4 regions of the Providencia sp. genome follow, and region 1 is predicted to be linked to each of the others. Evidence: predicted binding sites of a transcription regulator. Region 1 holds the regulator's gene; each other region holds the start of a gene.
The links. Region 1 encodes PurR, which represses purine synthesis genes. Its sites were predicted from a motif close to CANGCAAACGTTTGCNTG; they were not measured.
Positions count from the first base shown of each region.

Region 1 (3,628 bases):
ATCATAGCGGTCGATGACTAAAGCTTGCCAAAGCACAGCAGTGGAGCATACCCCTACTGCTTGTAAGAAACGTAATATCAATAATTGAGTAGCGTCTGTAACCCAGACCATACCTAAACAACTAATAATAAATAGTGATAGCCCAACAATTAAAATCGGCTTACGACCGAGTTTGTCAGATAGAGGACCCCAGAGAAGTTGAGCAAAAGCAAACCCAGCTAAAAATATGCTGAGTGAAGCGCTGATGGAGCCTTCGGTAGTATTTAACGAGGTTTGCATGGCACCAAATGCCGGTAGATACATATCGATAGCTAAAAAGCCCAACATGCTTAAACCCGCAAGGTAAATGATAAATCCAGGGGAATTTCTCGTTACAGTATTCGTCATAATTGTTTACTTATTCAAAATTTAAAAAAATGTTAACAGTTACCTTATTGTATAGGCTATTTTTTTACATTGTGAAACGGTAATATTTGGATCTTGTCATCAAAAAATTTGAAAGGAAATGATATGTGGTCAGCCCATGCACTCGAAGTCATTGATGCAGTCGCTCGTACAGGAAGCTTTAGCGGCGCCGCTGAGGAGCTTCACCGTGTACCTTCAGCGATTAGTTACACCGTAAAACAAGTTGAAGAATGGCTGGCTGTACCTTTATTTGAACGCCGACATCGTGACGTTGTATTGACGGAGGCCGGCGTCATTTTTATTAAACAAAGCCGATCTGTTATCAAAAAAATGATAGATACACGCCATCAGTGCCAACAAGTTGCAAATGGTTGGCGTGGTCAATTTAGTATTGCAGTGGATTGTATCGTAAAGCCACAGCGTACTGAGCAACTCATTCTTGATTTTTATCGACATTTTCCTGACATTGAACTTTATATTCATCCTGAAGTATTTAACGGTGTGTGGGATGCGCTTGCTGACGGTCGGGTTGATGTTGCTATTGGCGCTACAAGAGCATCACCTATTGGTGAACGTTATAGTTTTCGTGATATGGGATTCATGTCTTGGTTATGTGTAGCAGAGCCTAAACATCCACTTGCACAACTCAATAATAAATTAACGGATGATGAAATGCGGCCATATCCGAGTTTATGTTTAGAAGATACATCTCGTAATTTGCCAAAGCGTGATACGTGGGCACTGGATAACCAGCGTCGATTAGTTGTACCTAACTGGGAAAATGGTGTGGCTTGCGTACTTAATGGGTTATGTGTTGGGATGATGCCTGAGCACCGAGTGGCTCCACTGTGTGCGGATGATAAATTAGTCGAGTTAGCGTTGACTCAACCTTTTCCTCCTAGCCCATGTTGTTTGACTTGGGTGGAAAAGAATACATCTCCAGCGTTGAGTTGGTTGCTTGATTATCTTGGTGATAGTGAAACACTCAACGCTGAATGGTTAGCACCCTAATTTAGCGGCGGTAGTCGATAAATGGACCATCGGCAACAGAACGACGTTCAACAAGGCGAGGGTGGACTTCAATAGTTTGAGCATCTTCGCGCTTATTGACAATGCGATCGAGCAGCATAGAAAATGCCATTTGCCCTAAACGCTCTTTGGGCTGATGGATTGTGGTTAATGCAGGTGTAAAATAACGCGCATTACGAACATTATCGTAGCCGATAATTGAAATATCTTGAGGTACACGTAAACCCATTTCATCTGCGGCGCAGATAGCACCCATAGCCATAATATCACCACCACAAAATACAGCAGTTGGCTTCTGTTTATGGCTAAGAATTTGCATCATGGCTTTATAGCCAGACTCAGGTTCAAAATCGCCTTGAACGACCCATTCATCTTTGAGTGTTATTTTCGCTTCTTCCATTGCTTTTTGGAAACCAGTTAAACGACCAATACCTGTATTTCGTTCCAAAGAGCCAGGAATGATACCAATATCACGATGGCCTCTATCAATCAGATAACGACCAGCAAGATAACCACCATGGAAAGAGTTATCAATAATGCTATCAGTAAAGTCGCCACGAGAAGCACCCCAGTCCATCACAACCATAGGAATGTTTCTATAATCTTCCAAAGTGCTTAAAAGCGTATCTGGATACTCTGAGCACATCACTAATAGCCCATCCACTCGCTTTTGTGCCAACATCTGCAAATAAGCTGATTGTTTTCGATAATCATTATAGGAATTACATAGGATCAGTGTGTAGCCTTTTTCATAACAACAGTTTTCTACCGATTCAATGACTTCAGCAAAATAAGGTGTTTCACTTGATGTGGCTAACAACCCAATTGATTTTGTATGGTTAACCTTCAAACTACGGGCAACCGCGCTAGGTGAATAATTGAGTTCTTTTATAGCAGCCCATACTGCAGCTTTTGTATCTTCAGCTACAAAGCGCGTTTTATTAATAACATGGGATACGGTTGTGGTGGAGACGCCAGCGCGTTTCGCCACATCTTTAATCGTTGCCATGGGTGGGGAAAACTCCTGACCAACATTAGGTCTTGTTAAGAATTCTTGTTAAAAAATTACCTGCATATTGATGCATAGATCTATTGCTGGCAATAAATTAGCGGTTTGTTGTCGATTTTGTCTGATCTAGCTCAAAAACGAAAGAAATAATTGATGTTATAACATGTGACATAGACACTGGTTTTACAATTTTGGCAGTGTATACTTAATTAACCTTATCGTTATTATGGTTATTTTACTTGCTTAATTGCTTTAAGATGAGAGGAACTCATGGATACAGATTTTAAATTTGGATTATTTGCAGCATTAGGTTCGCTAGCCGTAATTATTGTGTTTGCGGTACATCTGTTCTGATTATATTCACATCCTCATTGGATGAAAAGATTAAGGGCGAGAAAATAACTCGCCCTTAATCATATTAACAATTTGAATTATGCTAAATTTTCTTCAACAAATTTCCAGTTTACTAAAGACCAGAAATTTTCTAAATATTTAGGGCGTGCATTACGATAGTCAATGTAATAAGCATGTTCCCAAATATCAACAGTCAGTATAGGCTTATCGTCACCAGATACCGGTGTTGCTGCATTGGAAGTATTGACGATAGCTAAACTACCATCTGCTTTTTTCACTAACCAAGTCCAACCTGCACCAAAGTTTTTAATTGCAGAGTCCGTGAATTGTTCTTTGAATTGAGCAAAAGATCCAAACGCTTTATTGATAGCATCGGCGACTTTACCTGTTGGTTCTCCACCTGCGTTAGGTGCAAGGCAGTGCCAATAAAAGGTATGATTCCAAACTTGAGCAGCATTGTTGAATATGCCTGCTTCAGATGTTTTAATTATATCTTCTAATGATTTACCTTCGAAGTTAGTGCCTTTAATCAGATTATTCAGATTAACAACATAGGTATTGTGATGCTTACCATAGTGGTACTCTAATGTTTCAGATGAGATATAAGGCTCTAAAGCATCTTTTTCATATGGTAGAGCGGGTAGTTCAAATGACATTGCTTACTCCTTAGTTACTTTGAATCAACTTGCTTGGGTGTTTGCTCACAATGCGAGCGGAAATCATCGACTATCTTCCATTTATAGCTGATAAATATGATTTTTATTTATTGCTATAGGATATGTAATATATTAATGATAGCACGATAAACCTTATAAAAAATAAGTGTTATTA
Region 1 is NZ_JBQDNB010000025.1:32,403-36,030, reverse strand. It holds gene punC (purine nucleoside transporter PunC) at 1-387, opposite strand, end outside; gene punR (DNA-binding transcriptional activator PunR) at 511-1,416, shown strand; gene purR (HTH-type transcriptional repressor PurR) at 1,418-2,443, opposite strand; gene sodB (superoxide dismutase [Fe]) at 2,875-3,453, opposite strand.

Region 2 (3,628 bases), on a different contig from region 1:
AGGACCACGTAAAGATGATATCTGTTATGCAACGACAAACCGACAAGAAGCCGCGAGAGAGCTCGCAGAGCGCGCAGATATTGTCCTTGTTGTTGGTTCTAAAAACTCCTCAAACTCAAATCGCTTAGCAGAACTTGCTTCAAGAATGCAAAAGCCTGCGTATTTAATTGATGGTGCAGAAGATATTAAAACTGAATGGTTAGCAGATAAAGAAATTATCGGTTTAACCGCTGGAGCATCGGCTCCTGATATTTTAGTTCAACAAGTTATTGATAGATTAAAGGAACTTGGTGCTGATTCTGTGGTTGAATTAGAAGGCCGCGAAGAAAATATTGTGTTTGAAGTGCCAAAAGAATTACGTGTGGAAGTAAAAGAAATTAACTAATTTGCTGTTCAATCTTATTGGTGGCCATTTTGCAAAAGCGAAATGGCTTTTTATTGCTTATTGAACCACCCATCATCACAACTTTTTCTGATAATTTCTCCTCTCTGTACGGTTTTGTTAATAACTTAAGATTAGTACTAGCGCAATAATGCCATGATGGTTAATCTGTCTATTCGTTAAATCTCAAACCTCAGCTGTATTAGCATCGTTTATGGCTTTCTAGTGGCTTTAGGTATAACAACAAATTTTAAGTAAATATAAAGTTTTGATTATCTTAACTGGTTAGTCATTATTTATATTTATAGGGTTTGGTCATAATTTTCGCATCAATAATTATTAAAGGATTGCAAATGACAGATTCAACGGTACGTGTTGCGATTGTCGGTGCTGGTGGTCGTATGGGACGCCAATTAATTCAAGCAGCACAAGAGCAAGAAGGCATTCGATTAGGCGCGGCGATAGAGCGTGAAGGTTCTTCTCTTGTTGGTGTTGATGCCGGCGAGTTAGCGGGTATTGGGCATTTAGGTGTTGTGATTGTTGATTCTCTCGATAAAGTCGTTAATGACTTTGATGTGGTCATTGATTTTACTCGCCCGGAAGGCACTTTGCTCTATCTCGCTTTTTGCCAAGCACACCAAAAATCGATGGTAATTGGTACGACTGGATTTGATGAATCAGGTAAACAGGCTATTGCAGATGCCGCTAAAGTGATCCCCATCGTATTTGCTGCTAATTTCAGTGTTGGTGTTAATGTTGTTCTAAAATTACTCGAAAAAGCAGCCAAGGTAATGGGTGATTATACTGACATTGAAATTATTGAAGCTCATCACCGCCATAAAGTGGATGCACCGTCAGGGACTGCGCTTGCAATGGGGGAATCTATTGCGAGTGCATTAGGTAAAGATCTTAATAGTTGTGCGGTGTATGCGAGAGAAGGCTACACAGGTGAGCGTGAAGCGGGCACAATTGGCTTTGCTACAGTGAGAGCGGGAGATATTGTCGGTGAGCACACAGTGATGTTTGCAGATATAGGTGAGCGCGTTGAGATAAGCCACAAAGCTTCTAGCCGTATGACCTTTGCAAAAGGGGCAATTCGAGCATCTGGGTGGGTAAGCTCTAAAAAAAGTGGTTTATATGACATGAAAGATGTCTTGAGTCTTGATGATTTGTAATTTTTAATTATATATAATCACATTAAAATCAGGCTAATGAGTTATCATTGGCTTGATAACGCTACCTTGTAATGTATTTATTGTCATAACCTGTATTTTATAAAGATATCTCTATTTTTCCCCTTCGGTTTACTCATTAATTGCACTTTATTCTAACTTTAAGCTAGGTTATCATTAATTATTCAATTATCTTATATCGCAACCGTTTACCTATTCACTATGAGTGCTAGTTTTAATGCTCATGTAACTAAAAAATAGGTAAACAAGCAAAAAGATAAGATAGAATTGTAAAAAATGCATTTTTTTCTAGACAAGACCTCAACACATCATTAGAATTCGCGCAATTTGCCAAAAATATGATTAAAAACTCATTTTGGCATTGATTTAGATCGCAAAATCTGAATTAATATGCAGTAATTATGATTTATTATTCTCTGGAGGGTGTTTTGATAAAGTCAGCTATATTGGTTCTGGAAGACGGAACCCAATTCCACGGGCGCGCCATCGGTGCTGAAGGGGCCGCTATTGGAGAAGTCGTTTTCAATACATCAATGACCGGTTACCAAGAAATAATTACTGACCCTTCCTATTCCCGCCAAATTGTTACTCTCACTTATCCCCATATTGGTAATGTCGGCACCAACGCTGATGACGAAGAATCTCCAAATGTACATGCTCAAGGTTTGATAATTCGTGACTTACCATTAGTTTATAGTAACTTTCGTGGTCAGGAAGGCCTGTCGGAATATCTGAAGCGTCATAATGTTGTTGCCATTGCTGATATCGATACCCGCAAACTGACACGTTTGTTGAGAGAGAAAGGGGCGCAAAACGGTTGTATTATCGCAGGGGATAATCCGGATGTTGCACTTGCACTTGAGAAAGCTCGCGGATTTTCAGGTCTCAATGGATTAGATTTAGCCAAAGAGGTGTGTACCAAAGAAATTTATACTTGGACGCAGAACTCTTGGAACCTTGAAGATGGGCAGCTGGCCGCTAAGAAAGTTGAAGATTTACCTCTACATGTAGTGGCTTATGATTTTGGTGCAAAACGTAACATTCTACGTATGTTGGTTGACCGTGGTTGCCGCTTAACTGTTGTGCCTGCTACAACACCCGCAGAAACAGTATTAGCAATGAATCCAGATGGGATCTTTTTATCCAACGGACCTGGCGACCCAGCGCCTTGTGACTATGCGATTAATGCAATTAGGCAATTTCTTGAAACAGAAATTCCTGTATTTGGTATTTGCTTAGGGCATCAGTTATTAGCACTCGCAAGTGGTGCTGACACTATCAAAATGAAATTTGGACATCACGGTGCTAACCACCCCGTTAAAGATTTAGATAGAAATATTGTGATGATTACGGCTCAAAACCATGGTTTTGCTGTTGATGAAACAACGCTACCCGATACGTTGCGTGTGACACATAAATCATTGTTTGATGGAACGCTACAAGGTATTCACCGCACAGATAAACCTGCATTTAGTTTCCAAGGTCACCCAGAAGCAAGCTCAGGTCCACATGATGCAGAGAATTTATTTGATCACTTCATTGATTTGATAAACGAATATCGTAAGAACACATCAGGCCAAAACGCACAATAATTGGGAGCAAGAAAGTGGGAAAACGTACAGATATAAAAAGCATTCTGATTTTAGGTGCAGGCCCAATTGTTATCGGCCAAGCATGTGAATTCGACTATTCAGGAGCCCAAGCGTGTAAAGCACTACGCGAAGAAGGTTATCGAGTTATCTTAGTTAACTCAAATCCTGCGACAATCATGACTGATCCTGAAATGGCTGATGCGACTTATATCGAGCCAATCCATTGGGAAGTGGTACGTAAAATCATTGAAAAAGAACGTCCAGATGCGGTTTTACCCACAATGGGCGGACAAACTGCACTCAATTGTGCGCTTGAGCTTGAGCGTAAAGGTGTGCTTGCTGAGTTTGGCGTAACGATGATTGGCGCCACCGCAGATGCGATTGATAAAGCAGAAGATCGCCAGCGCTTTGATAAAGCGATGAAAAAAATTGGTCTGGGAACGGCACGTTCGGGCTTTGCT
Region 2 is NZ_JBQDNB010000001.1:305,801-309,428, reverse strand. It holds gene ispH (4-hydroxy-3-methylbut-2-enyl diphosphate reductase) at 1-385, shown strand, start outside; gene dapB (4-hydroxy-tetrahydrodipicolinate reductase) at 736-1,557, shown strand; gene carA (glutamine-hydrolyzing carbamoyl-phosphate synthase small subunit) at 2,004-3,167, shown strand; gene carB (carbamoyl-phosphate synthase large subunit) at 3,182-3,628, shown strand, end outside.
Region 2: a site for PurR is predicted at 1,753-1,770, ahead of carA (glutamine-hydrolyzing carbamoyl-phosphate synthase small subunit). Genes of this name have one in related genera too.

Region 3 (3,628 bases), on a different contig from region 1:
GGTGAGCAAGACGAAGAAGCGATTTAATTATTAAAGAAAAAGTGGTAACGGTATAAATACACAGGAATGGGATTTTGTACCGTTAATTTAATTTCGAATTACAGAGTTACCTGTAACTCGAAATATTAACGATAAATGTATTTAGTATGCGAACCCGTTACCACGAAATAAAGTATCGATTTTTACTGTTGATAGCTTAATATCAGTGAAGTGGTAATACTTTATGAGGCCCAAAACACTCATAATGAATATTATCGGCCGCTACTCCCATCTCTATAAGCTGTTTTCCAATATACTGCATAAAGCCAACAGGCCCACAGAAATAAAATTGCATATTGGGCTGCATTACCCACTCTTTAACCTGCATTAAATCCATCAGTCCACTATATTGATAATCGAAGCCCGCTTTATCATTTTCACGAGGTTGATTAAACCAAATAGCACTATGACCATTTTGTTGAGCGGTCATTAGCTTACTGACTTCATGGCTAAATGCATGAACAGCACCATTTTCAGCGGCATGAAGCCAATTAACGGTCGCTTGATGTGCTTGTTCAGTTAAATAATTAAGCATGCTTAGCATAGGGGTGAGACCTACACCTGCGGAGATTAATGTCACAGGTGTTTGTGCATCGATATCGATAAAGAAATCACCACAAGGAGGCGCTAAGTGAACAGTATCTCCTTGATTAAGTTGCTGATGTAGTAAACTCGATACTGCACCTTGATCTTCTCGTTTTACGGCAATTCGATAGCTTTTTCCGTTAGGTGCTGTTGTGAGTGAATATTGACGTATTTCTTGATTATCTAAACTCTCATGATTGATATAAATGGTGAGATACTGACCAGGGCGATAATCCGCAACAGGCTTGCCATCGACAGGCACAAACTCAAAGCTAGTGATAACATCACTTTGTAACTGTTTTGAATGAAGGCGAAATTCACGCAATCCTTCCCATCCACCTGTTTTTTCTTCATTTTGTTGGTAGATATCTTTTTCTCGATTAATAAAAATATTCGCAAGTACACCGTAAGCTTCACCCCATGCATCTAAAGCATCTTGTCCGGGGTTCAATAACTCATCAATTGCTGCGAGTAAGTTTTCTCCCACAATTGGATAATGTTCAGGTTTGATATTTAGGCTAACGTGTTTTTGGGCAATTTTTTCTACCGCAGACATCAGTGCTTCTGGTGTTTCAATATTGACAGCATAGGCGCAGATTGCATTAAACAATGCTTCTCGTTGGTCACCATTTTTTTGGTTGGTCATATTAAAGATATCTTTTAGTTCAGGGTGCTGCTTAAACATTCTGTCATAAAAGTGAGCGGTAAGTTTTGGTCCTGTGGCGACAATGGCAGGAATAGTTGATTTAACAATGGCGATAGTTTGGCTATTAAGCATACAGGTGCTCCTGAATTTTTTTCATTATATGATGAAATTATAAACATGCATTTTAAATACAACTTATAATATTTAGTGAAATATGTAAATAGCTTGCTATCGAAAATCTTTGGGGAATAGCCACATATTGAGAGGTGGTTAACAAAAGCAGAGAATAATGCGTTCAAAATTTAAATATAAGCTATTTTATAGGGAAGTGCTTTAAGGTAACTTTGGGTTAAAAAATTAATGCAAACGTTTGCGTGATTTTTTCTTTAGGGCTATCTCAACAGCGAAAAAGAGTTTACACTAAGCGCTATTGCTATGAATTTATTGTCAACATATTGAATTGCTGAGGCAGGAGAAGCGAATGTTAAAGCGTGAAATGAATATTGCAGACTATGATCCACAATTATGGAAAGCGATGGAACAAGAAGTTGTCCGTCAAGAAGAGCACATTGAATTAATTGCTTCTGAAAACTATACCAGTCCACGAGTTATGCAGGCTCAAGGTTCTCAGCTAACCAATAAATATGCAGAAGGCTATCCGGGCAAGCGTTATTATGGCGGTTGTGAATACGTTGATGTCGTAGAGCAATTAGCGATTGACCGTGCAAAAGAATTATTTGGTGCAGATTACGCAAACGTACAACCACATTCTGGCTCACAAGCCAATGCGGCGGTTTACATGGCGCTATTACAACCGGGTGACACCGTTTTAGGTATGAACTTAGCGCAGGGTGGTCACTTAACTCATGGTTCGCCAGTTAACTTCTCCGGTAAATTGTATAATATCGTGCCTTACGGTATTGATGAAAGCGGCAAAATCGATTACGACGATATCAAAGAGCAAGCTGAAAAACATAAACCAAAAATGATTATTGGTGGTTTTTCTGCATACTCAGGTCTGGTTGACTGGGCTAAAATGCGTGAAATCGCAGATAGCATCGGTGCATATTTGTTTGTTGATATGGCGCACGTTGCAGGCTTAATTGCCGCAGGTGTATATCCAAACCCAGTTCCACATGCACATGTGGTGACAACGACGACACATAAAACTTTAGCAGGCCCACGTGGTGGCTTAATCCTGGCTAAAGGTGGCGATGAAGAGTTATACAAAAGAATTAATTCAGCAGTATTCCCAGGTTCACAGGGCGGCCCTTTAATGCATGTGATTGCAGGTAAAGCGGTTGCACTGAAAGAAGCGATGGAGCCAGAGTTTAAAGTTTATCAGCAAAATGTTGCTAAAAATGCAAAAGCTATGGTTGCTGTTTTCCAAAAACGCGGTTATAAAATTGTCTCTAATGGTACTGAGAACCACTTATTCTTAGTTGATTTAGTTGATAAAGATATTACCGGTAAAGATGCAGATGCTGCACTTGGTCGCGCGAATATTACAGTTAACAAAAACAGCGTACCAAACGATCCTAAGAGCCCATTTGTGACCTCTGGGGTACGTATTGGTTCTCCTGCAATTACTCGCCGTGGCTTTAATGAAGCAGAAGCCGCTGAGCTAGCCGGCTGGATGTGTGATATTCTAGATAACCTCAATGATGAAGCGACCATTGAGCGTGTTAAACAGAAAGTATTAACCATCTGCAAAAAACACCCAGTCTACGCATAATAGACATTAATCGTTACCGAAACCCGCTTCTACATTTTGTACGAGCGGGTTTTTTGTATTTAAAATAAGGGAGGAATGATGGTAATTCCATCAACACGCTGGCTAGCTATTGATTATTTTACCTACTTTTTTGCTTATAGTATTTTTCTGCCTTTTTGGTCTATTTGGCTAAAAGGAGAGGGTATTGATGCAGAGATGATTGGTGTTTTACTTGGAATAGGGTTAGGGGCTCGTTTTCTGGGGGCGATGTTTATTACCCCGTTAGTGAAAGAACCTTCAAAACTAATTATTGCACTAAGAATATTGGCGGTACTCTCTTTTATTTTTTCTGTTGGTTTTGCTCTGGGTTCTCATTGGGCATGGCTTCTGTTTGTTATGATAGGTTTTAACTTATTTTTTGCACCTATGGTGCCGCTTGGTGATTCATTGGCCGGCGCATGGCAAAAGCAATTTACTTTTGATTACGGCAAAATACGCGTTTGGGGATCGATAGCTTTTATTATTGGTTCTTCATTAATGGGGTATTTAGCTGGAGTTTGGGGGCATAAATCCATCATGGTGGCGTTAGTCATCAGTTGTGCCGCCTTACTGGTCAGCACCTTGTTAAGACCCGCAATTATGCC
Region 3 is NZ_JBQDNB010000011.1:59,948-63,575, reverse strand. It holds gene glnB (nitrogen regulatory protein P-II) at 1-27, shown strand, start outside; gene hmpA (NO-inducible flavohemoprotein) at 203-1,402, opposite strand; gene glyA (serine hydroxymethyltransferase) at 1,752-3,005, shown strand; gene ACTH6U_RS10770 (3-phenylpropionate MFS transporter) at 3,084-3,628, shown strand, end outside.
Region 3: a site for PurR is predicted at 1,630-1,647, ahead of glyA (serine hydroxymethyltransferase). Genes of this name have one in related genera too.

Region 4 (3,628 bases), on a different contig from region 1:
TTGCAGGATATCAGCGGATAATGGAATTTTTGTCGAATTTTCAGCACTAATTGCAGCAATTTCCCCTTGGGTAATTACTAAACGTCGAATTGCGGTGCCGTTAAAAATATTACGCCAATTGACATCAATGACGATTTGGCGGGCACTTAATGATAAATCTTTATTTTGCGATTCTAATTTAACATCTTGAAAAATAAATTCGCCCGCATTCGAAAACTCATGGCCCATGATACCGACCTCGATATCATAATCAGTAAATTTACTTAAAAATTGGCTTGCATAGGAGGCACCCCAGCGAGTTTGCAGCCCTATATAGGCGAAGACTATCACCAGTAAAAATAATAGAAGAGCGTATGCAATTAGCTTAGTTAACCATTTCATCATCTATACCTGTGATACTTCAAGTTGTCGGAGCGTTGGCTTTATTGGCTACTTATTACTTAAAGTAGCTATCCGTTAAATGTCGAGCAATTAAGGATAGCATACAGAAGAACCGCCAGAAGATTCAACTCTGGCGGTAGAATGATGGACTATTTTTCGAGGGGAAAGATTAAATTCAGAATAATTGCAGTAAGACCGCCAGCAGCGATACCTGATGAAAACAGTGTTTTTAGCCAGTCAGGCGCAAATTGTAATATCAATGGTTGCTGAGAAACGCCCATTCCAACGGCCAAAGAAAGCGCAATAATCATAATGGCACGGCGGTTAAGTGGCTCACGGGATACAATTCGAACACCCGAAGCGGCAATGGTGCCAAACATCACAATTGTGGCACCGCCTAGAACGGGTTCAGGAATTTGTTGCACAAAACCTGCGACCGCAGGAAACAAACCAAGTAATACCAGCATCGATGCGACAATATAACCGACATAACGACTTGCAACGCCAGTTAGCTGAATGACACCATTATTTTGGCCGAAGCAAGAATTTGGAAAGGTATTGAAAACAGCCGATACCATCGAATTCAAACCATTGGCTAAAACGCCGCCTTTGATACGTTTCATATATAACGGGCCTCTAACTGGCTGCTCAGAAACGTCCGACGTTGCGGTAATATCACCAATAGTTTCTAAAGATGTCACCATAAAAATTAAAATCAGCGGGATAAGCAGATTCCAATCAAATGACAAACCATAATAGAAAGGCTCTGGAATAATGATAATTGATTGTTTGGCCTCAGCAGCTTGAGCCGCCGGCAGCATATCCATCCACCAAGCAACGAGATAACCCACAGCCATCGCAATGACGAGAGATGCAACGCGTAAATAGGGATTCTTTTGTCGATTAAGTAAGATAATGACCGCGAGTACTACACCGGCAAGGATTAGGTAGTCAGGAGAGCCAAAGGTATTGTCGCTGATAGCGCCATAACCGCCGCCAATAGAGGTCAAACCAACTTGAATGAGTGATAAACCGATAATCATCACGACAACGCCTGAAACTAATGGCGTAATGACGCGGCGAGCTAAGTGTAGAAAGCGAGATAAAATAACTTCAGCGAGTGCAGCAACGAGTAGCGTGCCAAATAGAGCTGCCATCATTGATGGAATATCTGCTCCGCCTTGTTTAAGTGCAACACCCCCCATAATCAAAGGTGCAACAAAGTTAAAGCTCGTGCCTTGAATCGAAAGTAAGCCAGAGCCAATAGGCCCCCATGCTCTAATTTGTATTAAAGATGCTATACCCGATGCAAATAACGACATACTGATTATGCGCTGAGTATCGTGAGCTGGTAGTCCTAACGACTGGCAAATTAGCATTGCAGGTGTAATAACGGCAACGAACATTGCAAGAAGATGTTGCCCAGCAGCAAATAGTGCTTGAGGCAGCGGTGGCCTATCTTCAAGCCGATAAATCAATTCACTTTGTGGTTGTGCCGTTGTTTCAACGTTCTGTTTTTCAGACGCTGTTGTGTTCATTATTTTATTTCCTGCCGCCAAAAAACGCATTGTAAATGGACTAGCCCAAAAAGCAATCGTTTGCGTAAAATATTTTTTTTATTTTTTAAATTGATAACATCACATTTTTATATGTTTTAACTTGTGTTTAGTGTAGATTTTTTTTCTAATCCTATCACCTGCTTTGGCGTTTTAAGGAAGAAATTAACGTCTTATTTAGTTTTATATAATATTAACAACAGACGAGGTACGTACATGTATCATCTTGATGTCTACGGTACTCTGGTAGCAGCTACGCTAGTGTTATTGCTTGGACGTAAACTTGTAAAATCGGTTCCCTTTCTTGAGAAGTACACAATTCCTGAACCCGTTGCGGGGGGATTGTTAGTTGCTTTTAGTCTTTTACTTATTAAGCAACTTTTTGATTGGAGCCTTTCTTTTGACTTATCATTGCAAGAACCCATGATGCTAGCATTCTTTGCTACAATTGGTTTGAATGCGAATTTAGCCAGTTTAAAAGCTGGTGGCAAAGCGTTATTTATTTTTATTTTTGTCGTTGTAGGCCTATTGCTAGTGCAAAATACAGTCGGTATCGCACTTGCAAAATTATTGGGTTTAGATCCACTCATGGGGCTGTTAGCCGGATCAGTAACTTTATCAGGTGGGCATGGTACAGGTGCTGCTTGGGGTAAAATCTTCGTTGAAGATTATGGTTTTAAAAGTGCAACTGAAGTTGCTATGGCTTGTGCAACATTTGGTCTAGTTTTAGGTGGCTTAATCGGTGGGCCTGTTGCACGTTTCTTAATTCGCAATATCCCAACGCCAGGCACTGCATCAGATGAGCAAGATGTACCAACGGCATTTGAAAAACCCCAATCTGGTCGTATGATTTCATCAATGGTATTAATTGAAACCATTGCTTTGATCGCTATTTGTTTGTTGGCTGGGAGCTATATTTCAGAGCTTTTAGCAGGAACCGCGTTTGCTTTACCTAAATTTGTCTGCGTGCTTTTTGTCGGTGTCATTTTAAGTAATAGTTTGTCTTTACTGGGTTTTTATCGTGTTTTCGATAGAGCCGTCTCTGTTCTTGGAAACGTCAGCCTTTCATTATTCCTTGCTATGGCATTGATGAGCTTGAAGTTATGGGAATTGGCGTCTTTAGCCATTCCAATGATTATTATCCTTGCGGTACAAGCTTGTGTGATGGCAGGTTACGCGATTTTTGTGACCTTCCGTGTTATGGGCAAAAATTATGATGCTGCCATTTTAGCGGCTGGGCATTGTGGTTTTGGTTTAGGGGCGACTCCGACCGCGATTGCTAATATGCAAGCGGTAACCGATAAGTTTGGACCATCTCATTTGGCATTCTTAGTGGTGCCAATGGTCGGTGCATTCTTTATTGATATTGTGAATGCACTCGTGATCAAACTTTACCTATGGTTACCTATTTTTCCAACGATCGGTGGGTAACATTTTTTAAAAACAATAATATATAGCAGGTATTGCCGTGACATTGTTCACGGCAATTTTCATTTTAAGGCGTTATTTAAGTATGGGGAGTATTTAAGCGTGGCTGTATTGCTCTCGCTCAGGGAGCCATCTCTCGATAATTTGTTGGGCATTGTCAGGGTAATGTTGTTGGATATGTCGAGCAATCCGTTGTACTTCTGGCAACATATATTGGTCACGAAGTAGGTCAGCAACTTTAAAATCTGCATTACCTGTTTGTC
Region 4 is NZ_JBQDNB010000005.1:52,867-56,494, reverse strand. It holds gene ACTH6U_RS05930 (AsmA family protein) at 1-381, opposite strand, end outside; gene ACTH6U_RS05925 (uracil-xanthine permease family protein) at 531-1,919, opposite strand; gene gltS (sodium/glutamate symporter) at 2,154-3,368, shown strand; gene recG (ATP-dependent DNA helicase RecG) at 3,462-3,628, opposite strand, start outside.
Region 4: a site for PurR is predicted at 1,969-1,986, ahead of gltS (sodium/glutamate symporter). Genes of this name have one in related genera too.